Regions from separate parts of the Sphingopyxis granuli genome, predicted to be linked through region 1. Evidence: predicted binding sites of a transcription regulator. Region 1 holds the regulator's gene; each other region holds the start of a gene.
What was found. The regulator LexA, encoded in region 1, represses DNA repair genes until DNA is damaged. The targets are predictions, from matches to a motif close to GTTCCNCNCTTGTTCT.
Positions count from the first base shown of each region.

Region 2: SGRAN_RS23095 (ImuA family protein) is a predicted target of LexA. The motif match lies at 5,925-5,940, and genes of this name have one in related genera.
Region 3: recA (recombinase RecA) is a predicted target of LexA. The motif match lies at 4,018-4,033, and genes of this name have one in related genera.
Region 4: uvrA (excinuclease ABC subunit UvrA) is a predicted target of LexA. The motif match lies at 1,909-1,924, and genes of this name have one in related genera.

Region 1 is NZ_CP012199.1:2,111,605-2,119,538, forward strand. It holds gene SGRAN_RS09775 (ComEC/Rec2 family competence protein) at 1-1,736, shown strand, start outside; gene lexA (transcriptional repressor LexA) at 1,690-2,364, opposite strand; gene trpC (indole-3-glycerol phosphate synthase TrpC) at 2,464-3,249, opposite strand; gene trpD (anthranilate phosphoribosyltransferase) at 3,281-4,279, opposite strand; gene SGRAN_RS09795 (anthranilate synthase component II) at 4,276-4,866, opposite strand; gene SGRAN_RS09800 (alpha/beta fold hydrolase) at 4,929-5,993, opposite strand; gene trpE (anthranilate synthase component I) at 6,051-7,568, opposite strand; gene SGRAN_RS09810 (peptidylprolyl isomerase) at 7,573-7,934, opposite strand, start outside.
Region 2 is NZ_CP012199.1:4,491,980-4,499,913, forward strand. It holds gene SGRAN_RS20520 (efflux RND transporter periplasmic adaptor subunit) at 1-1,054, shown strand, start outside; gene SGRAN_RS20525 (multidrug efflux RND transporter permease subunit) at 1,061-4,249, shown strand; gene SGRAN_RS20530 (efflux transporter outer membrane subunit) at 4,246-5,649, shown strand; gene SGRAN_RS23095 (ImuA family protein) at 5,946-6,728, shown strand; gene SGRAN_RS20535 (Y-family DNA polymerase) at 6,631-7,934, shown strand, end outside.
Region 3 is NZ_CP012199.1:3,231,631-3,239,564, forward strand. It holds gene SGRAN_RS14755 (maleate cis-trans isomerase family protein) at 1-524, shown strand, start outside; gene SGRAN_RS14760 (alpha/beta hydrolase family protein) at 581-1,771, shown strand; gene SGRAN_RS14765 (TetR/AcrR family transcriptional regulator) at 1,941-2,633, shown strand; gene recA (recombinase RecA) at 2,881-3,960, opposite strand; gene SGRAN_RS14775 (response regulator) at 4,077-4,427, opposite strand; gene SGRAN_RS14780 (hybrid sensor histidine kinase/response regulator) at 4,420-6,828, opposite strand; gene SGRAN_RS14785 (M13 family metallopeptidase) at 6,917-7,934, opposite strand, start outside.
Region 4 is NZ_CP012199.1:2,599,814-2,607,747, reverse strand. It holds gene uvrA (excinuclease ABC subunit UvrA) at 1-1,897, opposite strand, end outside; gene SGRAN_RS12025 (M13 family metallopeptidase) at 2,077-4,182, shown strand; gene SGRAN_RS12020 (hypothetical protein) at 4,298-4,705, shown strand; gene SGRAN_RS12015 (LytR/AlgR family response regulator transcription factor) at 4,904-5,638, opposite strand; gene SGRAN_RS12010 (sensor histidine kinase) at 5,638-6,810, opposite strand; gene SGRAN_RS12005 (MATE family efflux transporter) at 6,912-7,934, opposite strand, start outside.

The DNA.
Region 1 (7,934 bases):
GGCCGCACGGGCGCGCCGACCTGCCGCCGCGCATCCGATTGACGCTGAGCGGCGAGCGCGCGGCGGGAATCGCACCCGGCGAGTCGATCGGCCTGCGCGCGCGGCTGATGCCGCCGCCGGCGGCCAACCTGCCCGGCGGCTACGACTTTGCCCAGCGCGCCTGGTTCGACGGCATCGGTGCGGTCGGGACGGTGCTGGGAGAGGTCGCGCGCGCGCGCGGAGCGGACGAGCGACGCCAGCCGCTGCGCGCGCGGCTCAGCGCACATATCCACACCGCGGTGCCGGGATCGCCCGGCGGTGTCGCCGCGGCGCTCGTCACCGGCGACCGCGGCGCGATCGCCGAGGCGGATAACGAGGCAATGCGCCGCAGCGGGCTCGCGCACCTGCTTTCGATCAGCGGCCTGCATGTGACCGCGGTGATCGGTTTCGTGATGCTGCTCGCGATGCGGCTGCTCGGGCTGAGCCGGCGCCTTGCGCTGGCGGGCCATGTGTTGCCGCTGGCGGCCGCCGCGGCGGCGCTGGCCGGGGCGGGCTATACCTGGCTGGCCGGAGCGGAAGTGCCTACACTGCGGTCGCTGATCGCGGCGCTGCTCGTGCTCGCCGCCTTCCTGATGGGGCGCGAGGCAATCACGCTGCGCCTCGTCGCGGCGGGTGCGCTGCTCGTGCTGCTGTGGCGCCCCGAAGCACTCGCCGGACCCAGCTTCCAGCTCAGCTTCGCGGCGGTGACGGCGATCATCGCATTGCACGAAAGCCGCTGGATGCGCGCGTTCCTGGCGCAGCGCGACGAAGGCACGGCGCTTCGTCTGCTGCGCGCCGCGGCGGGGTTGCTGCTGACGGGGCTGGTCGTCGAGGTCGCGCTGGCGCCGATCGCACTGTTCCATTTCCACAAGGCGGGGCTTTATGGCGCGCTCGCCAATATCGTCGCGATCCCGCTGACGACCTTCGTCATCATGCCGATGGAGGCGCTGGCGCTGCTGTTCGACGGCGTCGGGCTCGGCGCGCCCTTCTGGTGGGTCGCCGAACAGGCGCTGCGGCTGCTGATCGCGCTCGCCCACCGGGTCGCTTCGGCGCCGGGAGCCGTCGCGACGCTGCCCAGCTTTCCGCCGGGCGGCTTCGCACTCGCGCTATTCGGCGGCCTGTGGCTGCTGCTGTGGCAGACGCGCTGGCGGCTCGCCGGGGTGGTGCCGCTGCTGGCGGGGGCCGCCATCCTGCTCGCGCAGCCGCGCCCCGACCTGTTGATCTCCGGCGACGGACGCCACATCGCCGCGGCGGTTCCCGGCGGCGGCTATGCGCTGCTACGCGCGCGGGCGGGGGATTATATCCGCGATTCTATGGCCGAGGCGGCAGGGATCGACGCCCCGTTCGCCGCGCTCGCCGATCTCGACCATGTCGAATGCAACGACGATTTCTGCCGCTGGCAGCAGGGGCAGGGTGCGATAAGGCGCATCATCCTCGCCGCGCGCGGCCGCGACCGCATCGATGGACGCACCATGGCCGCCGCCTGCGCCGCGGCCGACGTGGTGATCAGCGACCGCTGGCTGCCACGCGAATGCATCGGGCGCTGGCTGACGATCGACCGCAACAGTCTGGAAGCGAGCGGCGGTCTTGCGCTCTATCTGGGCGAGCGGCCGCATGTCGCCACCGCGCTGCGCGCCGGCGACGCGCATCCATGGCGACGACCGCAACAGGTCAGTGGTAACGACGAAGCAATCCCGACAGGCGGCCCTGCACGATGACGCGCTCGGCCTCGTAGCGCTGCGGTTCATAGGCGCTGTTCGCGGGATCGAGCCGGATCATCGGCCCTTCGCGGCGGAAATATTTGAGCGTCGCATCCTGTCCGTCGACGAGTGCGACGACGATGTCGCCCTCGCGCGCGGTGTTCGCCTTCTGGATCAGCGCATAGTCGCCGTCGAGAATCCCCGCTTCGACCATCGAATCGCCCGACACTTCGAGCGCATAATGCTCGCCCGCACCGAGCAGCGCGGCGGGAACCGAAAGCTGGTTGTGATCCTCGAACGCCTCGATCGGCACGCCGGCGGCGATGCGGCCGTGCAGCGGAACCTCGATGATGTCGTTGGCGGCGATCGGCTTCAACGCCGGCGCCGGCTTGCGCAGCGGCACGACGGTGTCGCGCGCCGGTGCCTTCGCCGCCTCGGGCAGCTTGAGCACTTCCAGCGCGCGGGCGCGATTGGGCAGGCGGCGCAGGAAGCCTCGCTCCTCGAGCGCGCTGATCAGCCGGTGGATGCCCGATTTCGACTTGAGTCCGAGCGCATCCTTCATCTCCTCGAACGAGGGCGAAATTCCGCTCGCGTCGAGGCGCTGCTGGATGAAGTGGAGCAGTTCGTGCTGCTTCGCGGTCAACATCTCTCGGTCTCCATGCTGTCAATGGACATATAGAGAACGATAGTGGAACAGAGCGGAACTTGTCAAGCGATGACAGAACGGCCTGAGCCTAGGACGTCCTCAGCCCTCCAGTAACGTTCGGGTCGCCGCAGTCACGTCCGCCTGCCGCATCAGGCTTTCGCCGACCAGAAAGGCGTGGACGCCGCTCCAGGCGAGGCGCTGGCAGTCGGCATGGGCGGCGATGCCGCTTTCGCCGACGAGCAACGTGCCCGGCGGAACGCGCTGCGCGAGCCGTTCGGTGACGGCAAGGTCGGTCTCGAAGGTACGAAGATCACGGTTGTTGACGCCGATCAGGCGCGATCGGAGGTGGGTGAGCGCGCGGTCGAGTTCGGCCTCGTCATGTACCTCGACCAGCACGTCCATGCCGCGTTCGAGGGCGGCCGCCTCGATCTCGCGCATCGGCCCGTCGTCGAGGGCGGCGACGATGATCAGGATCGCGTCGGCGCCGATCGAGCGCGCTTCGGCGACCTGCCATGGGTCGATCATGAAATCCTTGCGCAGCACCGGCAGGGCGCAGGCGGTGCGCGCGGCGATCAGAAATTCCTCATGCCCCTGGAACCACGGTGCGTCGGTGAGCACCGACAGGCACGCCGCGCCGCCGGCTTCATAGGCGCGCGCGTGATCCGCCGGATTGAAATCCTCGCGGATCAGGCCCTTGGAAGGCGAAGCTTTCTTGATTTCGGCGATCAGGCCGAAGCCGCCCGCGGCGATCTTCTTTTCCAGCGCCGCCGCGAAACCGCGCACCGCGCCCGCGTCGATCGCATCGAGCTGCGTCACCGACCGGCTCTTGCGGCGTTCGGCGACCTCTTCGGCCTTGGTGGCGAGGATTTCGGTCAATTTGTTCATATGGAATGCTTTTCCGGGCACTGGGCGTCGTTCATCGGTAAGCGATCCAGCAATCGAGCAGCGCGTTGGCAAGACCCTTGTCGATCGCCTCGGCGGCTTCCTCGACCCCGTCGACGAGACGGTCGACCGCGCCCGCGACGACAAGCGCCTCGGCGGCGTTGTAGAGCACCGCGTCGCGATAGGGGCCGTGCTCGCCCTGCAGCAGGTCGCGCAAGGCCCTGGCATTATAGCTGGCGTCGCCACCGCGGATCGCGGCGATCGGATGCGAGGGCAGGCCGGCGTCGGCCGCGGTGCTACGCTGCATCTGCACGCCGTCGGGCGTCACCACCGCCACCTCGTTGCCGCCCGCGAGCGACAGCTCGTCGAGGCCCTCGTCGCCCGAAATGACGCGCGAATGGTCGGTGCCGAGACGGTGCAGCGCTTCGGCATAGACCGGAACATAGGCGGGGCGCGCGATGCCGATGAGCTGGCGCGTCACGCGCGCCGGATTGGCGAGCGGCCCCATCAGGTTGAAGATGGTGCGGCGCGCCAGCGCCTGGCGGATCGGCTGGATGCGCTTCATCGCCGGATGATGGTTGGCGGCGAAGAGAAAGCAGATGCCGAGGTCGGCAAGCTGCGCCTCCGCCATCCGCCCGGCGCGCTCCATGTCGAGGCCGAGCGCCTCGAGCGTGTCGGCCGCGCCGGATTTCGAGGAAGCGGCGCGATTCCCGTGCTTTGCGACGGGAACCTCGCACGCCGCGACGACGATCGACACCGCGGTCGAGACATTGAGCGTGTGGTGGCCGTCGCCGCCGGTGCCACAGACGTCGATCGCGCCCGCGGGCGCCCGGATCGGGATCAGCCGCTCGCGCATCGCCTGCGCCGCGGCGGCGATCTCGATCATCGTCTCGCCGCGATCCGAAAGCGCGGAGAGGAAATCCGCGACGTCCTCATCGCGGCCGCCGCCGTCGAGCATCGTCGCGAAGGCATGCGCCGCCTCGTCGGGCTCGAGGAAGCGGGCGGGGTCGGGAAAGGGGCCGAAGCGGCTCATGCCGCCTGCCGCTCGGCGACCGGCAGTCCCGCCAGCCGCATGAAATTGGCGAGCATCGCGTGGCCGTGCTCGGTGGCGATGCTCTCGGGGTGGAACTGCACGCCGTGGATCGGCAGATCGACATGGCGAAAGCCCATCACCGCGCCGTCGTCGCTCGTCGCATTGATCGCGAGCGCGGCGGGAATGTCGACCACCTCGAGGCTGTGATAGCGCGTCGCGGTGAGCGGCGAGGGCAGGCTGGCGAACAGCCCGGTGCCGTCGTGGCATACCGGCGAGGTCTTGCCGTGCATCAGGTGGCCGCGCTGCACCGTGCCGCCGAAATGCTGGCCGATCGCCTGATGACCGAGGCACACGCCGAGCAGCGGTCGCGCCGCATCGGCGCAGGCGGCGACGAGATCGAGGCTGATCCCGGCTTCGTTCGGGGTACAGGGGCCGGGGGAGATGAGGATCGCCTCGGCGCCGCTCGCCAGCGCCTCGGCTGCGGTGAGCGCATCGTTGCGTTCGACGCGCACCTCTGCCCCCAGTTCGATCAGATAATGAACAAGGTTGAAGGTGAAGCTGTCGTAATTGTCGATGACCAGGATCATGGCGGCGGGCCGTATCGCTTTTGAGAGGCGAGGGGAAGGGATAGAAGATTTCCGGCGGTCGATCACTCCGCCATCAGTTTCACGAGGTCGCCCTTCCAGAATTTCGCCCAGCTATGCGTGCTGTGGCCCTTCGTTTCGGGGCTGGCCGGGATCAGGACGAATGTCGCGCCGGGCATGCGGGCCGCCGCCTTTTCGGTGATCCCGTAGCCGGGCTGGTTGATGAAATCGTCGGCGGAGTTGATCCACAGCATAGGCACGGTGATCTTTTCGAGGTTCGGCCAGGGATTGTAATTGCGCGACGAATCAAGCTGATAGATCGTGTCATTTGCATCGCCGCGAGCGAAGGTGCGCGCGAACGCCTGATCCTTGTAAGCCTCCGCCGCGGCACGCGTCGGATATTGCGCCTGCAAGGCATAGGGATTGGAGCCCGCAATCAGCATGAGCGAGGCCACGGTGCGCAGACCCGCGAGCGGCGGATCGGTGTAGTTGCCGTCCTTCCACAACGGATCGGCCTTGATCGCGTCGATCGACAGCGCGCGCCACATCCGGTTCACGCCGGCAATCTCGACAGGCAGGCACGCGAAGGGTGCCAGCCTTTCGGCGAAACCCGGATGCGTCTCGCCCCAGACGAAGGCGTGCATGCAGCCCATCGAGGTGCCGAGGATCAGCTTTAGCTTCGTCACGCCGAGCTTTTCGGTGAGCATGCGGTGCTGCGCGGCGACCATGTCGTCATAATCGTAGCGGGGAAATTTCATCCGCAGGCCGTCGCTGGGCTTCGACGAGCCGCCATGGCCGATATTGTCGGGCAGGATGATATAATATCTGCTCGTATCGAGCGGCTGGCCGGGGCCGAAAAGCTCGTCGGCGAACTGGGGCTGAAAGAACTGCTTCCCGGTCCCGCCGGTGCCGTGGAGGATCATCACGGCGTTGGTGACACGGCCCCGTTCGTCGCGCTGCGGCTTGCCGAGCGTCGTATAGTGAAGCCGAAGCTCGGGCAGCTTTTCGCCCGTGCCGAAGGTGAAATCCTTAAGGATCGCATCGCCTTCGACGGCACCTTCAACCGTCTGGGCGTGGGTCGGGGCGATGCCGCCGATCAGCAGGGCGAGCGGAGCGAGATATTTCAGCATGGCGGCGACGCTAGCGCGTTTGCGTGCCGGATTTAAGCCCTCTTCGAGAGGGGGCGATCATTGCCCGTAACCCGGCGTTCCCGCGATCCGCACCGCCTCGCGCGCCGCGGCGAACAGCGCGCCCGCCTTGGCCTCGCACTCGCGCTGTTCGTAGGCGGGGTCGCTGTCGGCGACGATGCCCGCGCCCGCCTGCGCATGCATGACGCCGTCCTTGACGATCGCGGTGCGCAGCACGATGCAACTGTCCATATTGCCGTCGGGCGCGAAATAGCCGACGCCGCCCGCATAGGGCCCGCGCGCCTGGGTTTCGAGTTCGGCGATGATCTGGCAGGCGCGGACCTTGGGCGCGCCGCTGACGGTGCCCGCCGGAAAGCCCGCGAACAGCGCGTCGATCGCGTCCTTGCCGGGCGCGAGGCGGCCGATGACGTTCGACACGATGTGCATGACGTGGCTGTAATATTCGACCGTATAGCTGTCGGTGACGGTCACGCTGCCCCCGGTCGCGGCGCGGCCGACGTCGTTGCGGCCGAGGTCGAGCAGCATCAGATGCTCGGCGCGCTCCTTGGGATCGGCGAGCAGCGATTCGCGATTCTCGGCATCCTCGGCGCTGGTGCGGCCGCGCGGGCGGGTGCCGGCGATCGGCCGGATCGTGATCTCGCCATCGCGCACGCGGACGAGAATCTCGGGCGACGAGCCGATCAGTGCGAAACCCGGCAGGTCGAGGAAATAGAGGAAGGGGGAAGGGTTCACCCGCCGCAGCGCGCGATAGAGGTCGAAGGGCGGCAGGTCGAACGGCGCCGAAAAGCTTTGCGACAGCACGACCTGAAAGATGTCGCCGGCGCCGATATACGCCTTTGCGGCGCGCACCGTGCGCGCATAATCGTCTGGCGCGATCGCGGGGGTGGCGACGATCGTGGCCGGGTCGATGCGGGTTTCGGCGCGCGCGCCGTGCGCGCTGGCACTGGCGAGGCGCGCGGCGATCGTCTCGATCCGCTCCTGCGCCTCGTCGATCATCCGGTCGATGGCGCCGTCCGCATCGGGCCAGATCGGCGCGATCAGGAACAGTTCGTCGGCGAGCCGGTCGAAGACGAGGATCGTCGTCGGGCGCACGAAGATCATGTCGGGCAGGCCGAGCCCTGGTCCGGCGGCGCGCGGAATCCGCTCGACGAGGCCGATCGTCTCATAGGCGAAGAAGCCGACGAGCGTCGCCAGCGCCTTGGGCAGTCTCTCCGGCACCGCGAAGCGGCATTCGGCGACGAGGTCGCGCAGTGCCTGGAGCGCCCCACCCGCGACGGGGCGAAAGGCGGTGCGGTCATGGCGCCATTCGCGGTTGATCCGCGCGGCGTCGCCCGTCACCTCGAACATCAGGTCGGGATCGAGGCCGATCAGGCTGTAGCGGCCGCGCGTCTCGCCGCTTTCGACCGATTCGAGAACCCAGTCGCCGCGGCCCGGCTCGATCAGCTTGAGCGCCGCCGAAACCGGCGTTTCGACGTCGGCGATCTGGCGCTGCCAGACCACCGCGCCGCGTCCCTGCGCCAGCGCTTCGAGCGCTGCGGATCGGCCTTCGAGCGTCATGGCGCTATTCGACGGCGGCTGCCGTGCCGTTCAACTCCTGACGAAGCTGTTCGAGCAGGTCCTTGTCGATCTTCACCCGGACGCGGCGTTTGGCCTCGGCGGCAAGCTGCTCGACCAGTTCGCTGCCGAATGCGGGGCCGAGCGGCTGAGCGATGGCGGCGACGCGCGCGGGGTCGATCTGCTTGGGATCGGGACGGTCGACATGGCCGAGCGAAATCACCATCCAGCCGCGGTTGCCGGGAATTTCGAGCGTCTTCACGCTGCCCTGCGCCATCGAAAAGAGCAGCGCGAGTTCGGGCGGGACGCCCTGGCCGTCGCGGCCCAGTTCGGCGCGGCGGCCGCCGATCGTCTGGACGCTGCCGATAT
Region 2 (7,934 bases), 2.3 Mb from region 1:
CGTGACCACCGCGGCGGTGCCGATCACGACCGAGCTCGGCGGGCGCACCGTCGCCTTCGAAACGAGCGAGGTGCGGCCGCAGGTGAACGGCCTGATCCGCCAGCGCCTGTTCACCGAGGGCGCGACGGTGCGCGCGGGCCAGCCGCTGTTCCAGATCGACGCGAGCCTCTATCGCGCCGCGGTCGCGCAGGCCGAGGCCAATCTGGCGAGCGCGCGGGCCAATGCGCAGGCGGCGGAGGAAAAGGCGAAGCGCTTTGAACCGCTCGCCAAGATGCAGGCGATCGCCGAGCAGGATTACAGCGACGCGCTCGCCGCCGCGCGCGTCGCCCGCGCCGCTGTGGCGCAGACCGCCGCCGCGCTCGACACGGCGCGGATCAACCTGCGCTACACCGCGATCGCGGCGCCGATCAGCGGCCGCATCGGCCGATCGCTGGCGACGCCCGGCGCGCTCGTCAGCGCAAACCAGGCCGAACCGCTCGCCGTCATCCAGCGCACCGATCCGCTCTATGTCGATATCCAGCAGTCGGCGGCCGAACTGACCGCGCTGCGCCGCTCGCTCGCCGCCGGCGGGGTGCAGCCGGGCAGCACCGCCGTGCGCCTGCGGCTCGAGGACGGCAGCCTCTATCCGATCGTGGGGACGGTGCAATTCTCCGAAGTCACCGTCAACGAGGCGACGGGCACGGTGACGCTGCGCGCGCGCGTCCCCAATCCGCAGGGGCTGCTGCTGCCCGGCATGTTCGTGACCGCGCTGTTCGAGCAGGCGGTCGATCCGAAGGCTATGCTGGTGCCGCAGACCGCGGTGCAACGCGACTTCGACGGATCGGCCTTCGTCTATCTCGTCGGCAAGGACGACAAGGCGGCGCGGCGCAAGGTCGTCGCCGAACGCACCGTCGGCGCCGACTGGGTCGTCACCGACGGGCTGAAACCGGGCGACAGGGTGATCACGCAGGGGGTCGGCAACCTTCGGCAGGGCGCGCAGGTGAAACCGGTTCCCGCCAGCAGCCCGGAACGCGTGGGGGCATCCGCGGGCAAGGATGCGAACGAAGGAAAATAGCAGCCGATGTCGCGCCTCTTCATCGACCGGCCGATCTTTGCCTGGGTGCTGGCGATCATCGTCATGCTCGGCGGACTCGGCGCGCTGCGCGCGCTGCCGCTCGAACAATATCCCGACATCGCACCGACGCAGGTCAATATCCGCGCCTCCTATCCGGGCGCGTCGGCCGAAACGATCGAGAACAGCGTCACGCAGGTCCTCGAACAGCAGCTGACCGGGATCGACGGCCTGCTCTATTTCAGCTCGCAGTCGAGTTCGCGCGGGCAGGCGAGCATCACCGCCATCTTCGCCAAGGGCACGGACCCCGACATCGCGCAGGTCCAGGTCCAGAACAAGATTCAGACCGCCGTTTCCCGCCTGCCGCAGCAGGTGCAGCAGCAGGGGGTGCGCGTCACCAAGTCCAATTCGGACTCGCTGCTGCTCGTCGGCGTCTATGACGAGACCAACACGCGGTCGAACCAGGACGTGTCCGACTATATGGCGTCGAACATCCAGGACCCGCTGTCGCGCGTCGAGGGCGTCGGCGACGTCAATGTCTATGGCGCCCCGCACGCGATGCGCATCTGGCTGAACCCGCAGCGGCTCGCCGCGGTGTCGCTGATGCCAAGCGACGTGATCAACGCGATCAGCGCCCAGAACAGCGAGATCGCGGCAGGCGACGTCGGCGGCCTGCCCGCGCCACAGGGCCAGATGCTCAACGCGACCGTCACCGCCCAGTCGCGATTGCAGACCCCCGAAGAGTTCGAGGCCCTCGTCCTCAAGACGCTCCCCGACGGAGCGACGGTGCGGATCAAGGATGTCGCGCGGGTCGAGATCGGCGCCGAAAGCTATACGACGATCAGCCGGATCAACGGACACCCGGGCGCGGGCATGTCGATCTCGCTGTCGCCGGGGGCCGACGCGCTCGAAACCGCCGACCGCGTCAAGACGCGGATGGAGGAACTGGCTGCCGACTTCCCCGACGGCCTCACCTACGGCTACACCAACGATTCGACCGCCTTCATCAAGCTGTCGGTCAAGGAAGTGCAGAAGTCGCTGTTCGAGGCGATCCTGCTCGTCGTCCTCGTCATGTTCGTCTTCCTGCAAAGCTGGCGCGCGGTGCTGATCCCGGCGATCGCGGTGCCCGTCGTGTTGCTCGGCACCTTCGCCGTCTTCTACATATTGGGTTTCAGTATCAACACGCTGACGCTGTTCGGGCTGACCCTCGCGATCGGGCTGCTCGTCGACGACGCGATCGTCGTCGTCGAGAATGTCGAGCGATTGATGGAAGAGAATCCCGGCATGTCGGCGCGCGAGGCGACGATCCAGTCGATGAAGGAATTGCAGGTCGCACTGATCGCGATCGCGCTCGTGCTGTCGGCGGTGTTCCTGCCGATGGCCTTCTTCGGCGGCTCGACCGGCGTCATCTATCGCCAATTCTCGGTCACCATCGTCTCGGCCATGGCGCTGTCGGTGCTCGTCGCGCTGATCCTGAGCCCGGCGCTGACCTCGACGCTGCTCAAGCCCCGCACGCACGGCGGCGAGCGGCCGCATCGCTTCCCGCGCCTGCATGCCGCGATGATCCGCGCCCGCGACGGTTTCAACACGCGCTTCGACCGCACGGTCGACCGCTATGTCGGCAATGTCACCACCGTGGTCGACCGCAAGTGGCTGTTCCTCGCCATCTATGCGCTGCTCCTCGTCCTGCTCGCGGCGATGTTCGTGCGGCTGCCGGGCGGCTTCCTGCCCAACGAGGATCAGGGCCGCGTCTCGATCCAGTTCCGCCTGCCCGCGGGCGCGACCCAGGCGCGGACGCTGGAGGTGCGCGACCAGATCGAGCGCTATCTGCTGACGGAGGAGAAGGCGAATGTGCAGTCGGCCTTCCTGATCGCCGGCGGCGGCGGGGGCGGTGCGTCGGGGCAGAATACCGGCCAGGGCTTCGTCAACCTCGTCCATTGGGACGACCGGCCGGGCAAGGAGAACAGCGCCGACGCGATCGCCCAGCGCGCGCGCAAGGCGCTGTCGGGCCTGCGCGATGCGCAGGTGTTCGCGCTCGTTCCCGGCGCAGTGCGCGGGCTGGGCGACACGTCGGGCTTCACGATGGAATTGCAGAATCGCGGCGGGATGACCCACGAACAATTCGCCGCGGCGCGCGACCGGCTGCTCACGATGGCGAACGCCAATGCGAAGCTGCAATCGGTGCGCCTCAGCGACCTTCCCGACGTCGCGACGCTGAAGATCGACATCGATACGCAGCGGCTTACCGCCTATGGTCTGTCGAACAGCGACGTCAACAGCACGCTCGCGACCGCGTGGGGCGGGCGCTACGTCAACGACTTCATCGACAAGGGGCGCGTCAAGCGCGTCTATGTTCAGGGCGACGCCCCCTATCGCGCGCGGCCCGAGGATATCGGCCAATGGTATGTCCGCTCGTCGAACGGGCAGATGGCACCCTTCTCCGCCTTTGCCGACATCGGCTGGTCGACGACGCCGAGCAGCACCTCGCGCTTCCAGGGCGTCTCCGCCTTCGAAATCTCGGGCCAGCCGGCCCCCGGCACCAGTTCGGGCGAAGCGATGAACGAGATGGAGCGGATGGCGGCCGAGATTCCAGGCACTAGCGTCGCCTGGGCGGGCGCCTCCTATCAGGAGCGGCTGTCGTCGGGGCAGGCGCCGCTGCTCTACGCGCTGTCGCTGCTCGTCGTCTTCCTCTGCCTCGCGGCGCTCTACGAAAGCTGGTCGATCCCGCTCGCGGTGCTGCTGGTCATCCCGCTCGGGCTCGTCGGTTCGGTGTTCGCGGTGTCGCTGCGCGGGCTGCAGAACGACGTCTATCTGCAGATCGGCCTGCTGACGACGATGGGGCTCGCGGCGAAGAACGCGATCCTGATGATCGAGTTCGCCGAGCAGGAGGAAAAGAAGGGCAAGCGCGTGATCGAGGCGGCGGTCGAGGCGGCGCGCATCCGTCTGCGTCCGATCCTGATGACGAGCTTCGCCTTCATCTTCGGCGTGCTGCCGCTGGCGCTCGCGACCGGCGCGGGCGCGAACAGCCGCGTCGCCATCGGCACCGCGGTGATCGGCGGCATGATGACCGCCGCTTTCCTCGCCATCTTCTTCATCCCGCTGTTCTTCGTCCTCGTGCGGCGCGGGGTGCGCGACGGGTTCGCGGCGCTGCGCGCCCGTTTCGGCAAACGCGGCGCCGGGCGGGAGGCAGCGGCATGAGGCGCGCGCCGCTCGCTCTCGCCGCATTGCCGTTGTTGCTCGCGGGCTGTTCGCTCGCGCCGCAGACGGTGCTGCCGACGCCGCCGGTGCCGCAAAGCTGGCCGGTGGGCGACGCCTATCTGGCCCACAGCGAGGCGGCGCTGCCGATCCTGTCCTATACGCAGATCTTCACCGACCCGCGGCTGCAGACGCTCGTCGAGCAGGCGCTGGCGGCCAATCGCGACCTGCGCACCGCCTATGCCAATGTCGCCGCGGCGCGGGCGCAGGTGCGCGTGACGCGCGCGGCGCAATTTCCCGCGATCGGCGCAAGCGCCGGGGCCGGCTATGCCGATCGCGGCGCCGGCGGGGGCAGCGGCGATTTCGCCGTGCAGGGCGGGATCACCGGTTTCGAGCTCGACCTGTTCGGCCGTCTCGCCAATGCGACCGAAGCCGACCGCAACCGCGCGCTGGCGACCGAGGCGGCATCGCGCACGGTGCGCCTCGCGCTGATCGCCGACCTCGCGGGCGCCTGGGCCGCCTATGGCGCCGACCGCGACCTGCTGGCCATCGCCGAGGACACCGCTGCCAACGCGCGCGAGGCGGTGCGGCTGACCAGGGCCCGGCTCGACGGCGGCATCGCGCCGCGCACCGACCTGCGCCAGGCCGAACAGATACTGGCGACCGCGGAGGATTCGATCGCCCAGCAGAAGACGGCGCTGGCGCAGGACGAGAATGCGATCCGGCTGCTCGTCGGCGGCGAGGTCGACCGTGCGCTGCTGCCCGCGACCCTTGCCGAGGCCAGCGCCGGAATCGCCGCGCCCCCCGCCGGGGTCCGCTCCGAAATCCTGCTGCGCCGTCCCGATGTGATCGAGGCCGAATATCGGCTGCGCGCCGCCAATGCCGACATCGGCGCGGCACGCGCGCGGCTGTTTCCGGCGATCTCGCTGACGGGCCTCGTCGGTTTCGCGAGCGACGCGCTGTCGGGCCTGTTCGACGGCGGCGCCTTCAACTGGTCGGCGGGTGCCGATGCGAGCGCGTCGATCTTCGATTTCGGCGGCCGCCGCGCCGGCGTCGCGGTGAGCGAGGCGCAGCGCGACGCGGCGCTTTCCAGCTATGAAGGCGCGATCCAGACCGCGTTCCGCGATGTCGCCGACGCGCTCGCGGTGCAGGGCACGATCGCCGAGCGCGTCCGCGCCGCGGCGGCGAACAGCGAAGCGACGGCCGACACCGCGGCGCTGACCGAGGCACGCTATAGCGGCGGCGTCGACAGCTTCCTCTCCAGCCTCGACGCGCAGCGCAGCCTCTACAGCGCGCGGCGCAGCGAAACCGCGACGCGCCTGTTGCTCGCGCAGACGCGCATCGCGCTGTTCCGCGCGCTGGGCGGCGACAGCGGCGCCGGGAGCGACGCGGCGGCGCGCTGAAATCCCTTTCGCACGAAGACGCGAAGCAAGCCCGTGCGGCCTTGGTAAGCGGATCATTATGAATTTCGTGCGTCCATCCTATCTCCCCTCCCGCTTGCGGGAGGGATCGGGGGTGGGCCAGCGGCGTTGCATTCGCCCACCCCGCTGCGGCTAGCGAACAAGTTCGCAAGCCTCGTCGCCCCTCCCGCAAGCGGGAGGGGGACCGAGCCTTTGCAGCCTATTCAAAACGCCCCCACACCCGCCGTCTTGACAAGCGGCGGGACTCACGCGCTAATAGAACATATAGAGAACATATCATGCGCGATTCGTCCTCCCCTCTCGCCGGGCTGCGCCGCCGCATCGCCCGGATCGCCGCCGCCGGCGCGCCGCCCGGCGACGGCGCGTGGCTGACGAGCGGGCATGCGGGATTCGATGCCGCGCTCGGCGGCGGGCTGGCGATGGGGCGAGCGCATGAAATCTTCGCCGCCGACGCGCTCGATGCGGCCAGTGCCGCCGCCTTCGCCGCGCTGCTCGCCCTGCGCGGGCCCGGCGAAGCGCCGGTCCTGTGGCTGCGCACGGCGGACGGCGCGCGGCGTCAGGGGCATCTCTATGCGCCGGGCCTCGCCGAACTGGGGGGCGATCCGAACCGGCTGCTGCTCGTCGAGGCGCGCGATGCGACCGCGCTGCTCGCCGCCGCCAACGATGCCGTGCGCTGCCCCGGATCGGCGGCGGTCGTCGTCGAAAGCCGCGGCGCACTGGCGGCGCTCGACCTGACCGCGGGGCGGCGGCTCGCGCTCGGCGCGCGCGACGCGGGAACGGTGCTGCTGCTGCTGCGCTTCGCCGCCGAGCCGGTGCCGAGCATCGCCGAGACGCGCTGGCGCCTGGCCGCCGCGCCGTCGCGCGAACTGGAGGCGCAGGCACCGGGGGCGCCCGCCTTCGACCTGGAATTGCTGCGCTGGCGCGCCGGCCCTGCGGGCGCGCGCTGGCGGCTGGAGTGGAACCGTGACGAACGAGCCTTTGGGGACGCGGCGCTATCTGGCGCTCTTCTTCCCCTATCTTCCCGCCGAGCGTCTGTCGCGCACCGCGCCGCGGCCGCCTGACGCCCCGCTCGTCTTCGCCGAAAAGCGGCGCGGGGCGCTGTGTCTCGCGAGCGTCGGCGCCGATGCCGAGGCGTTGGGACTGGTCCCCGGCCTGCCGCTCGCCGACGCGCGGGCGCGCGTGCCCGACCTCGCCGTGGCCGCACACGATCCGGCGGGCGACCTGCTCTGGCTCGACCGGATCGCCGAGGGATGCGGGCGCTACACGCCGCTCGTCGCGCTCGATCCTCCCGACGGGCTGATCCTCGACATCGCGGGATGCGCGCACCTGTTCGGCGGCGAAGCGGCGCTGGTCGCCGATGTCGAGTCGCGGCTCGACCGGCTCGGGATGACGGTGCGCGCCGCGCTCGGCCCCACCGCCGATGCCGCCCGCGCGCTGACGCGCCACCCGGCCCCGCCCGCGCCCGACGAAGCGGCGGCGGTCCGGCGCCTGCCCGTCGCGGCGCTCGACCTCGAAGGCGAGGCAACGCGCGCGCTGCTGCGCGCCGGGCTGCGGACGATCGGCGATCTCGCAAGCCGGCCGATGGCGTCGATCGCCGCGCGCTTCGGCGCCGAAGCGGCCGGGAAGCTGCGCCGCATCCTCGGCGATGCGCCGAGCCCGCTCGCGCCGCGCCGGACGCCGCCGCCCGTCGCCGCCGCGCGCCGTTTCGCCGAACCGGTCGCAAGCACGGCGCATGCAACGACGGTGCTCGCCGAACTGACCGCCGAGGCGATCGCGGAGATGCGCGCGCGCGACAAGGGCGGCCGCGCGTTCCACGCCACCTTCTTCCGCAGCGACGGCCTCGCCCGGACGATCGCGGTCGAGACCGGCCGACCGACCCGCGATCCGGCGCTGGTGATGCGGCTGTTCGCCGAGCGCATCGATGGCCTGCGCGACCCGATCGATCCCGGCTTCGGCTTCGACATGATCCGGCTGGCGGTGCCGCGGCTCGAGGCGCTCGGCGCGAGCCAGCTGCGGCTCGAAGGCGGGGCGGTGCGCCGCGCGGCGATCGAGGATTTGGCCGACCGCCTCGCGGTACGGCTCGGGCGCGGCCGCGTGCGCCGCCTTCGCCCCGCCGACACCCATATTCCCGAGCAGGCGCAGCTCGAACTGCCCGCGACCGGCGCCGCGCCGCCGCAGCCCTGGCCCGCGGCGCCCGACGGCGAGCCGCCGCAACGCCCCTTCTACCTCTTCGATCCGCCGCAGCCGATCGAGGTGATCGCCGAGGT
Region 3 (7,934 bases), 1.1 Mb from region 1:
GCTATGCCTGCCTCGTCGCGATCATGAGCATGGGCCGCGGCTATCACTGCGCCAGCCAGGACGCGCTGCAGGCGCGAATGCGCGAGGAAGGCCACGCCGCGCCGGTGATCACCTCGGCCGGCGCCCTCGTCGACGAACTCCGGCTCGCGGGCGTCCGGTCGGTCGCGATCGTGACCCCCTATATGCCGGCGCTGACCGCGCTGGTCGTCGATTATATCGAGGATCAGGGCATCCGCGTGGTCGACGCGATCGCCTTGGCGATCCAGGACAATCTCGAGGTCGGGCGCCGCGATCCGATGGCGCTGGTGGACGATGTGGACCGGCTCAGGATCGATGGCGCCGACATGGTGGTCCTGTCCGCCTGCGTGCAGATGCCGTCGCTCGCCGCGGTCCCCGTCGTCGAGGACAAGCTCGGCCTGCCGGTGACGTCGGCCTCCATCTGCACCGCCAGATCCATGCTGCGGTCGCTCGGCCTCGAACCCGTCGCGCCGGACGCCGGATTCATGCTGGCCACCCCCGGCTGACGCCACCTCCATCGCCACCGCAAGGTCACCGAACCCGCAACCGAAAGGCCACAATCATGGCAAAAGACTACAAAAAACCCACCACCACCCCTATTCTCATCGCATTCACCGAGGCGCAGCAGTCGCGCGAAACCTACGGCGGCGGGGTGGCGAACGTAGTCCTGCAGGGCATGCATCTGCGGCGCCCCGACGCCACCCGCGACACCGTACTCCTTTTCATGCACCCCACAGCGACGCTCGACACACTGCCGCTGCCGCGCGAACTGGCCCGACGCGGCGTTCCGGTGCTTGCATGCGGCAGCCGCTATCCGCACAACGACAGCGCACTGATCATGGAGAAGGTGCTCGTCGACCTTGGTCACTATGTCCGATATGCCCGCGAACGACTGGGCTACAGGACGGTCATTCTCGCTGGCTGGAGCGGCGGGGCCTCGCTTTCGGTCTTCTATCAGTCGCAAGCCCAGAATCCGACGATCACGGCGACGCCGTGCGGCCATGCGATCGACCTGTCGGGGCTTCAGCCGGCCGATGCGATCATGCAGCTTGCCGCCCATTCGGCGCGTGCGCGGATCATGACCGAGTCGATGGATGCTTCGCTGCGCAGCGAAGGCGACCCGACCGATCGCAACGCCGCCTTCGACCTCTATGACCGCATCAACGGGCCGAAGCCGCCCTATGCCCCCGATTTCGTCGCGGCCTATCGCGCGGCGCAGATCGACCGCAACCAGCGGATTACGGCGTGGGTGCGCGAGACGCTAGACGCGCTGAAGCGGCGCGGTTCGGCCGATCAGGAACGATGCTTCGTGACCCACGGCACCATGGCGGACCCTCGGTGGCTCGACCCCATGCTCGACGCCAATGGGAGAGCTCCCGGAATCTGCTACCTCGGCGAACCGGAGGCCGTGAACAACGGCCCCATCGGACTGGCGCGGTTCGCGACCCTGCGAAGCTGGCTTTCGCAATGGAGCATCGACGAATCGCGCGCGAACACGGAGCTTCAGGGGCCGCATGTCACGGTTCCCGCGCTGGTGATCGCCAATGCCGCCGATGACTGCTGCCCGCCTTCGCACACCGACATCATCTATCGCAGCCTCGGTGGTCCGAAGGAACTGCATACCATCCCCGGTGCCAATCACTATTACATCGGCCAGCGGGAGCAGTTGGATGCCGCCATCACACTGATCATCGACTGGCTTCGGAAGGGCGGCCTGCTCGAAGGCCTGCCTGACGCCTCTGGAGGGGGGTGAGCGGGGGTAGCGCGCCGCTGCCCCCGCTCTTCCCTCCGCCGCGGTCGCGCCCGACGTTGCGTCGCGCACAACTGTATCTTAAACGACGGGCATTCGCGAAACGGGGCGCGACGGGCGCCGATACCGCCAGCGCGGCCCGTGCGACTGATAGAGGTGGGACGATAGTCCATTGACCAGTGTATCTGCAGACGGCGCAAAAGCCGAGACGAGCCCGCAACGCGCGCCCCAGCGGCGTAAGCGGCGGGAGCAGCAGCGCGCGATCGAGACCAAACAGGCCATCCTCGCAGCGGCGTTGCGCGAGTTCGCCGACAAGGGATTCGACGGCGCCAGCACGCGGGAGATCGCCGACAAGGCCGACGTCAACCACCGTTTGATCGGGCATCATTTCGGCAACAAGGAATTGCTGTGGGAAGCCACAGCCAAATATGTTTTCGGCGAATATGTCGCGCAGCAGCGAAAGCGATATCAGGGCCTGGACGGGGTCGATCAGCCCATCCTGCTGCGTCTGATGCTGCGCGAGTTCATCCTGTTCAGCGCCAAGGTTCCCCAACTCCACCGCTTCATGGTCCAGGCCAACGAAGGCGGGCAGAAGCGGCTGGAATGGCTGATCAAGAATCATCTCGCGCCCGGCATCGCCATGGACCTGATGATTTTGCGGAAGGCGCAGGAGGAAGGCATGCTTCGCAGCGGCGACCCGATGCATCTCCGCTATCTATTCATCGGAGCTGCTACGTCGGTGTTCACGCTGTCCGAAGAATATCAATTCATGTCGAAGCAGAATCCCTTCGATGAGGATTTCATCGAAAATCACATCGAAATGGTTCTGTCGCTTTTCCTGACGCCGAAAGACAACGCGCCCTAATCATCCTTAGGGGGTTTCAGATCAAACAGCCGACAAGTTCACGAAAACCTTGCGGAACCTCTCCGTCGGGCCCGGTAGGCTAGCGCGAACAGTGCGAAGGCGCCGAGAGGCACGTCAATGGCGGGCGGGCCGACCTGCTTCAGGAGAGGGGCTTGCAGGTCCAAGGGGCGTGTGCCCGCCGCCGTCGGCCGGCCGGCCGGCCGGCCGGTCCGGAAAACGAGACCGGCCGAACGGGAGACGGACGCGATCAGAGATCGTCGTCTTCCCCGTCGTCGGGACCGGTCATCATCTCTTCCGCCACCGCATCGGTGCGGCCGCGGATCGCGCTTTCGAGCCGCTGCATCAGCTCGGGATTTTCGCTCAGGAAATTCTTCGCATTCTCGCGGCCCTGCCCGATTCGGATCGAATCATAGCTGAACCAGGCGCCCGATTTCTCGACCAGCCCGGCCTTAACGCCGAGGTCAAGGATCTCGCCGATCTTCGAAATACCCTGACCGTACATGATGTCGAACTCGACCTGCTTGAACGGCGGCGCAACCTTGTTCTTGACCACCTTGACGCGCGTCGTGTTGCCGACGATATCGTCGCGGTCCTTGATCTGCCCGGTGCGGCGAATGTCGAGGCGGACCGAGGCATAGAATTTGAGCGCGTTGCCGCCGGTCGTTGTCTCGGGATTCCCGTACATCACGCCGATCTTCATGCGCAGCTGGTTGATGAAGATCACCATGCAGCGCGAACGGCTGATCGACCCGGTGAGCTTGCGCAGGCTCTGCGACATCAGCCGTGCCTGCAGGCCGACATGACTGTCGCCCATCTCGCCCTCGATCTCGGCACGCGGAACGAGCGCCGCGACCGAATCGACGACGAGCACGTCGATCGCGTTCGAACGCACCAGCGTGTCGACGATCTCGAGCGCCTGCTCGCCGGTGTCGGGCTGCGACACGATCAGTTCGTCGATGTCGACGCCAAGCTTCTTCGCATAGACGGGATCGAGCGCATGTTCGGCGTCGACAAAGGCCGCGGTGCCGCCCATCTTCTGCGCCTCAGCAATGCAATGCAGCGCGAGCGTAGTCTTGCCCGAACTTTCGGGGCCATAGATTTCGATGACGCGCCCGCGCGGCAGGCCACCGACCCCCAGCGCAATGTCGAGCCCGAGCGAACCGGTCGAGATCGCCTCGACCTGCATCGCCTCCTTCGAGCCGAGCTTCATCACTGAGCCCTTGCCGAAGGCGCGGTCGATCTGCGCCAATGCGGCGTCGAGCGCCTTCTGCCTGTCTGGTCCGTTCACTGATTTCCCCGATTCGACGAGTGACAATTGTCCGGCCATTTGCCGTCCCTTTCCTGCTCTAGAGCGAGCACAGAGGCATCGCAACGCCCGACCTTCGTACCACATTTGTTCTATTGGAACAATAGAAGAACAAAATAATTTGGTGAGCGGAAAGACTATTCAGTGAAGAACGCGTTCAGAGCCGCCTCGATCTCCGTCAGGCGGAAGGGTTTGGTCACCAGCGTCCGGTGCGCGTGCGCGGGCGGGATGATGTCGCCGCCGCCGGTGGTGAAGGCAAAGGGAATCGCCCGCGCCGCCAGCGCATCGGCCACCGGCCATCCCTTGGTTTCACCCAGGTTGATGTCGATCAGCGCTGCCGCGACCGGCTGCGCGTCGAGCACCGCAAGCGCCTCCTCGATCGACGTCGCCTGTGCGGGCTCGGGAAAGCCGATCGCTTCGAGCATGTCGACGAGCATCATGCCGATCAGCACGTCGTCCTCGACCAGCAGGACCAGCCGATCATCCATCATCGGACACCCGGTGCGCGGCATCGTCGAGCGCCGCCGAAACAGCTTCGGCAAGTTGCGCGACGGAAAAGGGTTTGGGCAGGAAGGCGACATGATCGATGTCGATCGACTGGCGAAGCTGCTCCTCGGCATAGCCCGACATGAAGAGCACGGATAGCGCCGGCCGCCTCGCGCGCATCGCGCGGACCATCGTCGGACCGTCCATCGTCGGCATCACGACGTCGCTGATCACCAGATCGACCTTGTCCATGCCCGCGAACCGCTCGAGCCCCTCCTCGCCCTGCGACGCGGTGACGACGCTGTAGCCCGCACGGGTCAACGCGCGTTCGGCGACGGCGCGGACCATGTCCTCGTCCTCGACCAGCAGGAGGGTGCCTGTGCCCCATTGGGACTTCTTTGCGCGGATCGGAGCGGCGGGGACGGCGGGGGCGCCGCTGCCGGGGATGGCGGGGGCGGCGCCGGCGGTGCGGTGGACGGGCAGGTAGATGGTGAAGCTCGTCCCCTCGCCGGGCCGGCTGTCGGCGAAGATGAAGCCCGCCGACTGCTTGATGATCCCATAGACCGTCGACAGGCCCAGCCCCGTCCCCTTGCCGACGTCCTTGGTGGTGAAGAAGGGTTCGAAGATCTTGGGCAAGATGTCGGCGGGAATGCCCGCGCCGGTATCGCTGACCTTGAGCGCGCTGTAATCGGCGGGCGGCATGAACTCGTTGCCCATCTGCCGCACCTCGGCCGCCGACACCGGATAGGTCTCGATCGTCAGCGTGCCGCCGCCGGGCATCATCGCATCGCGCGCGTTGACGGCGAGATTGATGATCACCTGTTCGAGCTGGACCGGGTCGGCACGCACCGCGCCGAGCCCGCGGCCATGGTGGACCGCAAGCTGGACAGTGTCGCCCATCAGCCGCCTGAGCAGGTGCGAAACCTCCGAAATCACGTCGGGAAGCTGCAATATCTGGGGGCGCAGCGTCTGCTGGCGCGAGAAGGCGAGCAATTGCCGCGTCAGGCTGGCGGCGCGATTCGCGTTGCTGCGGATATGCTGGATATCGTCATAGTCGCTGTCGCCCGGCGTGTGGCGCATCAGCATCAGGTCGCAGCTTCCGAGCACCGCGGTCAGGATGTTGTTGAAATCATGCGCGACGCCGCCCGCGAGCTGGCCGACCGCCTGCATCTTCGACTGCTGCGCGACCTGGCGCTTGAGCCGCGTCTCCTCGCTCGAATCCTTGAGGCTGAGCAGCACCGCCGCCTCGCCCAGCCCGCGCACGCCGACGACGCGCATCGACACCGGATCGTCGCCCTGCCCGACGAGGCGGATCGACAGATCACCGCCGACCTGCTGACCGCTGCTGTGGCGGCGGATCATGTCGGCGAGCGGCCCCTTGTCCTCGCCGACGACGAGGTCGCCGGGGTAGCGCGGCATCCGGCCATCGGCCACCCCTGCCGCGCGCCCGAAGGCGCGGTTCATGTAGAGGAACCGCCCGTCGCGATCGACGAGCGCGAGCCCGAAGGGGAGCAGCGACAGCAAGGTCTCGATATAGGTCTGCGCGGTGCCGCGGTCGGCGGGCCCGACCTCCTCGTCGATCAGCGCGAGCAGCACCGGGGCGGCGGGGTCGGCCGGCGCCAGCGGAATCTGGAGCATCCGCACCGGCGGAGCCCGGTCGCCCTCGCGCGCGAAGGTCAGCCCGCCCGAATCGTCGAGCCGCAGCATCGCCGCCACGTCGCGCCCGGCATAATGGCTCGCATCGCTCTCGCCGAGCGCCCGGAGTAGAAAGGCCTGGTTGGCGACGCGCAGCCGGCCCTCGGCATTGACCAGCGCCGCCATCACTCCCGCCTGCCCGAGCGTCCGGCCCGCCGGTCCTTCGAGGTGGCGGAGAATCTCCGACGCAAGGTCGAGGCGGTCGATCGCCGCAAAGCGCCAGACCAGATAATCGTCGGCCTGCCCGGTGCGGTTGACCTGTGCGCGCAGCGGCAGCGCGCCGACCTTCAGATCGTCGACGCGCCCCTCGCCGTCGCGCCACGCCGCGCGGCCGGCGTTCTTCAGCGCCTCGGCGCCGCGCCCGTCGAGCGGCAGGCCGGGCGGGGTCACGAAACCGCCCATCCAGGTCGCGAACAAATCGTTGGCGCAGACGAGGCGCCCCGCCCGGTCGGTCACCGCGATCGCGACATCGTCGTGATCGACCGCCTGGCGCAGCATCGTCCAGTCGGGCGCCGCCGCCTCGCTGGCTCCCACGGCGGGAAAGACCCGGCGCAGCAACAGAACGCCGCCCGCCGCGATGGCGAGACCCGCGAGGAAACCCGCCGCCAGCACGGCATCGCGCGTCGCCCAGAAAAGAAGCCCGACCGACAGCAGCACCAGCCCACCGAGCAGCGTCCTGTCGAATCGCGACAATCCCGAAGGCACCAGCGCCGCCGCCGGCCCCGCCCCCCTGCCGAGTTCGGCGTCAGCGGAAGGCAGGGTCGTCGCGGTCAAGGGCAGTCTTTCCTGTTTCGCATCACCAGATGCGGACACGGTCCTTCGGCGCCAGATACAGCTTCTGGCCCGGCTTTACCTGATAGGCCTTATACCAAGGGTCAAGGTTGCGCGAGACCCATGCCCGCTGAATCGAGGGCGAATGCGGGTCGGTGGTGATACGCTGCGACAGATTCTGCTCGCGGTAGTTGCGCCGCCACACCTGCGCCCAGCCGAGGAAGAAGCGCTGGTCGCCGGTCAGCCCGTCGATCACCGGCGCTGCCTTGCCGCCCAGCGACGCCTTGTACGCGTCATAGGCGATGGTCAGCCCCGCGAGGTCGCCGATATTCTCGCCGAGCGTGAAGGTACCGTCGAGATGTTCGCCGGGCAGCACTTCATAGGCGTCATATTGCGCGACGAGCGCCTTGCCCGCCGCATCGAATGCCGCGACGTCGGCCGGGGTCCACCAGTCGGACAGCTTGCCGGTCTCGTCATATTTCGCGCCCTGGTCGTCGAAATGATGGCTGATCTCGTGGCCGATGACGGCGCCGATGCCGCCATAGTTGATCGCCGCATCGGCCTTGGGATCGAAGAAGGGCGGTTGCAGGATCGCCGCGGGAAAGACGATCTCGTTCATCCCGAAATTGGCGTAGGCATTGACCGTCATCGGGGTCATTCCCCATTCCCAGCGGCGGATCGGCCCGCCGAGGCGGCTGATATTGTCGTCATGCGCGAACTGGTTGGCGCGCAGCGCGTTGCCGAACAGATCGTCGGCACGGATTTCGAGCGTGCTGTAGTCCTTCCAGCGGTCGGGATAGCCGATCTTGGTGGTGAAGTTGGCAAGCTTGCGCTTCGCCTTCACCTTGGTTTCGGGCTGCATCCACGTCAGGTGGCCGATGCGCTCGTCAAGCGCGGCGAGGACGTTCTTCACCAGCCCGTCCATCGCCGCCTTGGTTTCGGGCGGGAAATATTTGGCGACATAATCCTTGCCAACCGCCTCGCCCATATTGTCGCTGACGAAATCGACCGCGCGCTTCCAGCGTTCCTGCATCTGCGGCGTT
Region 4 (7,934 bases), 490 kb from region 1:
GCACCTGTTCCAGCGTGCCCTCGGCGACCACCTTGCCGCCATGAACGCCGGCGCCGGGCCCCATGTCGACGATATGGTCGGCGGTGCGGATCGCATCCTCGTCATGCTCAACGACGATCACCGTGTTGCCGAGGTTGCGCAGCCGCTTGAGCGTCGCGAGCAACCGGTCGTTGTCGCGCTGGTGGAGGCCGATCGACGGTTCGTCGAGGACGTAGAGGACGCCCGACAGCCCGCTGCCGATCTGGCTGGCGAGGCGGATGCGCTGGCTTTCGCCGCCCGACAGCGTGCCGCTGGTGCGGTTGAGGTTGAGATAGTCGAGCCCGACGTTGTTGAGGAAGCCGAGCCGCTCGTTGATTTCCTTGAGGATCGCCTTGGCGATCTGCTTCTGCTGCGCGTTCAATTTCGCTTCGAGCGTGCCGAACCAGTGGAGCGCGTCCGCAACCGACCGCCGCGCCGACTGGCTGATGTCCTCGCCCGCGATCTTCACCGCGAGCGGTTCGGGGCGCAGGCGCGCGCCGTGGCAGGTCTCGCACGGCTGCGCGGTCTGATATTTGCCGAGTTCCTCGCGCGTCCACGCGCTTTCGGTTTGGAGCATGCGGCGGTTGAGGTTTCCGATCACCCCCTCGAACGGCTTGTGCGTGGTATAGGTGCGCTTGCCGTCGCGGAAGGTCAGTTCGACCGGCTTGCCGCCGCTGCCGTAGAGGATGACGAGCTGCACCTCGCCGGGCAGGTCCTGCCACGGCGTTTCGAGGCCGAAACCATAGGCTTTGCCGAGGCTTTCGAGCACCTGCATATAATAAGGGGAGGGCGGGTTCGATTTCGCCCACGGCACCACCGCGCCCTTCTTGAGGCTGAGCGCGTGGTTGGGGACGACAAGGTCGGGATCGAATTCGAGCCGCTCGCCCAACCCGTCGCATGCGGGGCAGGCGCCCTGCGGCGCGTTGAAGCTGAACAGGCGCGGTTCGATCTCGGCGATGGTGAAGCCCGAGACCGGGCAGGCGAATTTCTCGGAAAAGATGATGCGGTTCGCGGGGATTCCCGCCCCCTTCAGGCTCCCCTCCCGCTTGCGGGAGGGGTTGGGGGTGGGCATGTCCCCCAGATGCCGGTTCAGAAGTCGGCCCACCCCCGACCCCTCCCGCAAGCGGAGGGGGGAAGACAGCGCCTCCGCCACCGTCGTGTCCGCCAGATCGACATAGGCCAGCCCCTCGGCCAGCTTCAGCGCCGTCTCGAAGCTGTCGGCGAGCCGTGTCTCGATGCCTTCGCGCACCGCGATACGGTCGACGACGACCTCGATGTCATGCTTGTATTTCTTGTCGAGCGCGGGGGCGTCCTCGATCGCGTGGAATTCGCCGTCGATGCGGACGCGGGTGAAGCCTTCCTTCTGCCACTGCGCCAGTTCCTTGCGATATTCGCCCTTGCGGCCCCGCACGACGGGGGCGAGCAGATAGGCGCGCGTGCCTTCGGGCAATTCCATCACGCGGTCGACCATCTGGCTGACCGTCTGCGCGCTGATCGGCTCGCCGGTCGCGGGCGAATAGGGGATGCCGACGCGCGCCCACAGCAGGCGCATATAATCGTATATTTCGGTGACCGTCGCGACGGTCGAGCGCGGGTTGCGGCTCGTCGTCTTCTGCTCGATGCTGATCGCCGGCGACAGTCCGTCGATATGCTCGACGTCGGGTTTCTGCATCATCTCGAGGAACTGGCGCGCATAGGCGGACAGGCTCTCGACATAGCGCCGCTGCCCCTCGGCATAGATGGTGTCGAAGGCGAGGCTGGACTTGCCCGACCCGGAAAGGCCGGTGATGACGATCAGGCTGTCGCGCGGCAGGTCGACGTCGACGCCCTTGAGATTATGCTCGCGCGCGCCGCGCACCGAAATGTGGGTGAGACTCATGGGAGGGGTGTGTTCCAGATTTGTTCTCGACGCGCAAGAGGCGAGCGTCGCCTCTTAAATAGGAAGCACGAAGGTGGCCCGCAATGCGACGATCGACGCGAACTTTCCACCAACCCGCCGAACCCTTCGACCAATGTTCGCCCGCTCGCTTGACCCCCTGCCGCCAAGGGCGAACAAGCATGGCATATCCGCCGTCCGACCGCGACGGCGTGCGAAACGGGGAGAAGAAGATGAAGTCGATCCACATGGGGGCGGCGATGCTGGCGATGGCCGCGATGCTGACGGGGATGCCGGCGCCGGCGCGCGATACGACGGCGTCTGCCGCAGCGGCAGATGCGGACGCGGCGTCGCTTCGGGCGCTGACCTTCGGGGCGTGGGGCGTCGACCTGTCGGCGCGCGATCCGTCGGTGAAGCCGGGCGACGATTTCGACCGATATGCCAACGGCGGCTGGTCCGCGCGCACCGAGATTCCGGCCGACCAGCCGTCGGCGGGGGTTGATTACGACGTCTATAACCTGACCCAGCGCCAGCTCCGCCAACTGGTGACGAGCGCACCGGCGACCAGCCAGCTCGGCGGCCTCTACCAGAGTTTCATGGACGAAGCGCGGGTTGAGGCGCTGGGCCGCAAGCCGCTGATGGTCGACATCGCCAGGGTGCGGGCGATCGGGGACAAGAGCGCGATGGCGCGCTTCATGGGGCAGTCGCAGGGTGCCTTCGGTTTCAGCGTCGTTTCCGGCGAGCCCTATGCCGACTCGGCCGATCCGACGACGAACGTGCTGTGGCTCGGCCAGAGCGGATTGGGGCTGCCCGACCGCGAATATTATCTGTCGGACGATTTCCAGGCGCAGCGCGATGCCTATCGCGCCTATATCGTGCGGACGATGACGATGATCGGCGATCCGGCGCCCGAAGGGGCGGCGGATGCGATCCTGGCGTTCGAAACCGGTATCGCCCGGGCGAGCTGGCCGATCGCCGACCGCCGCGACCTCGGCAAGATCAACAATCCGATGTCGTCCGACGAACTGGCCGCCTATGCGCCCGGGCTCGACTGGACGGCCTGGTTCGCGGGCGCCGGCATCGCGCCGCAGAAGCGCGTCATCGTCAACGAAAACACCGCCGTTCGCGACATCGCTGCTCTCTATGCGAAGACGCCGCTCGACACGATCAAGGCGTGGCAGCAGTTCCACGTCGCCGACAATGCGGCGAACTATCTGTCGAAGGACTGGGTCGACAGCCGGTTCGAATTCACCAAGGCGATGAGCGGTGTCGCGGAGTTGCGGCCGCGCTGGAAACGGGGCCTGCGGCTCGTCGACGGCAGCCTCGGCGAACTGGTCGGCGAAACCTATGCCCACGCCTATTTCCCGCCGAGCGCCAAGGCGGAAATGGAGAAGCTCGTCGCGAATCTGAAGCTGGCGATGGCCGACCGCATCCGCGCCAACGACTGGATGGCGCCCGCGACGAAGGAGGCGGCGCTCGCCAAGCTCGCACGGATGGACGTGATGGTCGGCTACCCCGACAAGTGGCGCGACTATTCGGGACTGAAGATCGATCCTGCCGACCTCTATGGCAACGTCGAACGCAGCGCCGCTTTCGAATATGCCTATCTGCTATCCGACCTCGGCAAGCCGGTCGATCGCAAGAAATGGGCGATGAACCCGCAGGAAGTGAACGCCTATAACGGCGGGCTGGAAAACAAGATCGTCTTTCCCGCCGGCATTCTTCAGGCGCCCTTCTTCAGCGAGTCCGTCGACGACGCGGTCAACTACGGCGCGATCGGGGCGGTGATCGGGCACGAGATCGTGCACGGCTTCGACGATCAGGGGCGCAAGATCGACGCCGAAGGCGCGGTGCGCGACTGGTGGACCGCCGAGGACGCCGCGCGCTTCGAGGCGCAGGCGAAAGGGTTCGGCGCGCAATATGCGACCTATGAGGCGGCACCGGGCGCCTTCATCAATCCCGAACTGACGATGGGAGAGAATATCGCCGACCTGGGCGGGCTGGAGATCGCCTATGACGCCTACCACCGCTCGTTGGGCGGCAAGGAGGCACCGGTGATCGACGGGCTGACCGGCGACCAGCGCTTCTTCCTCGCTTTCGCGCAGGCGTGGCGCAACAAGGCGCGCGACGATGCGATCAAGCAGCAGGTGGCTAGCGACGAACACAGCCCGTCACGCTGGCGCATCATCGGGCCGCTGCGCAACGTCGATGCCTGGTACAAGGCGTTCGATGTGCCGGCGGATGCGAAATATTATCTGAAGCCAGAGGCGCGGACACGGATCTGGTAGGTCGCGATCGGCGCGCCTCTGGCGGCCGTCCGCACCGGGAACCGTCTGGGAACGGCTTCGCGGCGAAGGCGTTTGCACGGCAGGCAATCGCCGTTGCCGTGAAGGAGAAACTTCGATGACCAGGATGCTATTGGCCGCCACCGCCGCGCTGGCGCTGTTCGGAGCCAGGCAGGCTACTGCCCAGACCGAACCCGACGCCGCCGACACGGCCGCTGCCGTCCAGACCAAGCCCGACGGCACGACACCGGAAGAGCGTGCGAATACCGCGCGGCTCAACGCGGAACAGGCGGCGCGGGCGAAAGCCGAGAATGTCACCTATGAGCAGGAGGTAGCCGCCGCCGCTGCGCAGGAACAGGCGGAGCAGGAGAAATACGCCGCCGAAACCGCGGCCTACGAGGCGGAGAAGGCCCGCGTCGCGGCGATGGGCGCCGAGGAACGGATGCAGTGGGAAGCCGATGTCGCGGCCTGCAAGGCCGGTGACACCACGCGTTGCGCGCATCCATTGCCCGAACCGCAGCGCTGACATGAGGCGCTGATACGGACGCCGTTGGTCGATCGTCGGGCGACTTTCGTCGGCCCGTCGACCGGCCACAGGATTCGATCGAAAGCGGGCCGAGAATCGCCGCATCGCGCGGCATGATGCGGATGTGGAACACGGAGGCGGTGGTCTACCCCGGTCCGGGCCTGCGTGTTCCGCTTCATATCGTTGGCTGTAGTCGGATCACCGCCCCTGCATGATCGCCTTGACGTCGTGCAGATAGGTGCGGCCGATGCGATGCAGCCCGCCTTCGCCCAGATCGACGCTCCACGCGCCGTCGCCATGATGCTTGAGCCCGACGATGCCGCCGCGGCGGACCATCTTCGATCGGTGGATGCGGATGAACTGATCGGGATTCATCCGTTCTTCGAGCGATTTGATCGTCTGGTGGATCAGCCAACTCCGGCTGCCGACATGCAGGCGCATATAATCGCGCTCGGCTTCGATCAGGTCGACCTGCCCGGCATCGATACGCAGCATCTCGCCGCGGTTCTGGACCCAGAATTCGTTGATCCATCGGCTTTTGATGTCGTGGCTGTGGTCGGTCTGGCGCCATTCGCGCACGCGCGCGATCGCGCGGGCCAACCGGTCGGGTGAAACCGGCTTGAGCAGATAATCGACTGCCGCGACATCGAAAGCGGCGACCGCATAACGATCGAAGGCGGTGACGAAGACCACTGCCGGCGGGTTGTCGAGCTTGTCGATCGCCGCCGCGACCTCGATGCCGTTGAGGTCCGGCATCGCGATGTCGCACAGCACGAGATCGGGCGCGAGCGCTTCGACCATACGCAGCGCAGAGGCGCCGTCGCCCGCGGTGCCGACGAGTGCGATGCCGTCCTGCTGTCCTGCGAGAATCTGCAGCCGCTCGATCGCGAGCGGCTCGTCGTCGACGATCAGGGTGCGCAGCGTCGGCGGCATCAGCATCCGTCCCGCGCCAGCGGCAGCCAGAGCGAGACGTAGAAGCCGCCCTTTCCGGACCGCCCCCACTCGCACCCCGCGACGGGTCCATAGCGCGTGATCAGCCGCTCGCGCACGTTGCCGAGGCCAAGGCCGATCCCCGGATCGGGCGCGGGCGCTGCGGGGTCGACGTCATTCTCGACCCGCAGGATCAGCAGGCCGTAGTCGCTCGACACGGTAACGCGGATGCCGATGCGGCCCTTGCTGGGCGCGACGCCATATTTGATCGCATTTTCGATGACGGGCTGCAGGATCAGGACCGGGACGCACGCATTGCCGAGCGCGTCGGGCACGTCGACCGCGACCTGCAGCCGGTCGGGGAAACGCGCCTGTTCGATGTCGAGATAGAGACGCTGGAGCGCGATCTCCTCGTCGAGGCTGACCAATTGTTCGGGGTCGACCTCGAGACTCGACCGCAGGAAGGAGGAGAGGTTCATGATCATCGCCTCCGCCTCGCTCTGCGAACCGCGCATGACCAGCGTCGACAAGGAATTGAGCGTGTTGAACAGGAAATGCGGGTTGACCTGATAGTGCAGCGCGCGAAGCTGCGCATTCTTCGCCTCGAGGCGATAGGCGTTGGCGCGCCGTTCGACCGCGCGCATCTCGTTCGCGTAGCCGAGCGCGACGTAGAGCGCGGCCCACACCGCGAAGAAGAAATACCAGCGGATCGAACTGTCGAGGATGAGCACCAGTTCCCAGGCGATCGGATATTTGTCGTGCAGATCCTCGATGATCTTGGCCGTCTCGTCCGACGGAAACCAATAGAAGAAGACGAGCATGTTGATGCTCGCATAAAGGGCGACGAGCGGCACCGCCGCTCCCATTGCGACGGCGAGCCGCGCGCCGAAGCTGCGCGGCTGGACACGCTGGAGAAGCTGATAGAGCAGGAAGGTGCAGAGGATTCCGGCGACCACCACGATACCGCGTTGGTTGATGAAGGACCATTGCCCCGGCGCGCCGGTCAGCGCCGAAAGCCCCGTCGTGATCAGGAAATAGAGCAGCCACATCGCGATGATCGACCCGATCGCGACGCGCGGGTTGACGCGTGCGTCGGACGCACGCCAGTCGGGCGCCGCCGCAAGCATGCGCGCGCGCTGCTCGCGCATCGGGTCGGGGTGGCGGTCGCGGTTCATGGCGCCGGTCTAGCCGTAAAGGCGGGGACGAGGCCAGCGGGCTTCGAACCGCCAGTCGAAGCGGCGGGCGCCTTGGTCGAAAGTCGTCGGGTGCCGCGCCCTCATCCGACCCCCGGCTGCGGCATGGTTCTGCGCCAGTTGCCGCGCTGGTACACCCACCAGGCCATCGCCAGCGAGGTGAGCGACGACAGCGGGAAGCTCCACCAGATCGCGTCGCCGCCGAGCCACGGATAGGCGAAATGATAGATGCCGAGACGGATCGGGAACATCGACAGGAAGAGGATGATCAGCGGCGGCACCACCGATCCGTTGGCGCGCAGCGTGCCGATCAGGACGATCGTCGTGCCGAAGGGGAGGAAGGTCCAGGTCGCGATATACTGGGCGTGCCGCGCGACGTCGACCGCCTCGCTGCCGCTGCCAAGGAACAGGCCGAGCGCGGCGCGGTCGAAAGCGAGCAGGAGCGCGATCAGCACCCCCGTCATCGCGAGGTTGATTGCCATGCCGCTGTTGGTGATCGCGGTGACGCGGTCCCACCTGTGCGCGCCGATATTCTGCGCCGCCATTGCGCTGACCGCGGCGCCGACCGCGAGCGCGGGCATCTGAACATAGTTCCAGAGCTGGAGCGTCGCGCCATAAGCCGCCGCCGTCACCAGCCCCTCGCGGTTGACGAGGCCGACCATGACCAGCCCGGCGCCCGAGATGACGAGCATCTGCGCGCCCATCGGTACGCCTTTGGCGACGATGAAGCGCAGTTCGTCGATCTTTGGGATCAAATAAGCGAGTTCGCGGCCGCGCAGGCGCAGGACATGATCCCTGGCGTAGAACCAGACAAGCATCGCGACGAGGCTGATCGTCCCGGAGCTGGCAGTGGCGAGCGCGCTCCCGGTGATGCCGAGGCGCGGGAAGGGGCCCAGGCCGAGGATCAGCACGGGATTGAGCACGATGTCGAGCACGACCGACAGGATCATGAAGCGCAGCGGCGTGACTGCGTCGCCCGCGCCGCGCGACGCCATCATCAGCGTAACCATCAGCATGCTGGCGGGGATTGCGATGAAGGTGACGCGCAGATAGTCGTGCGCGAGCCCAAAGGCCTCCGCCGGGGTTTCGAGCAGGCGCAGGATCGC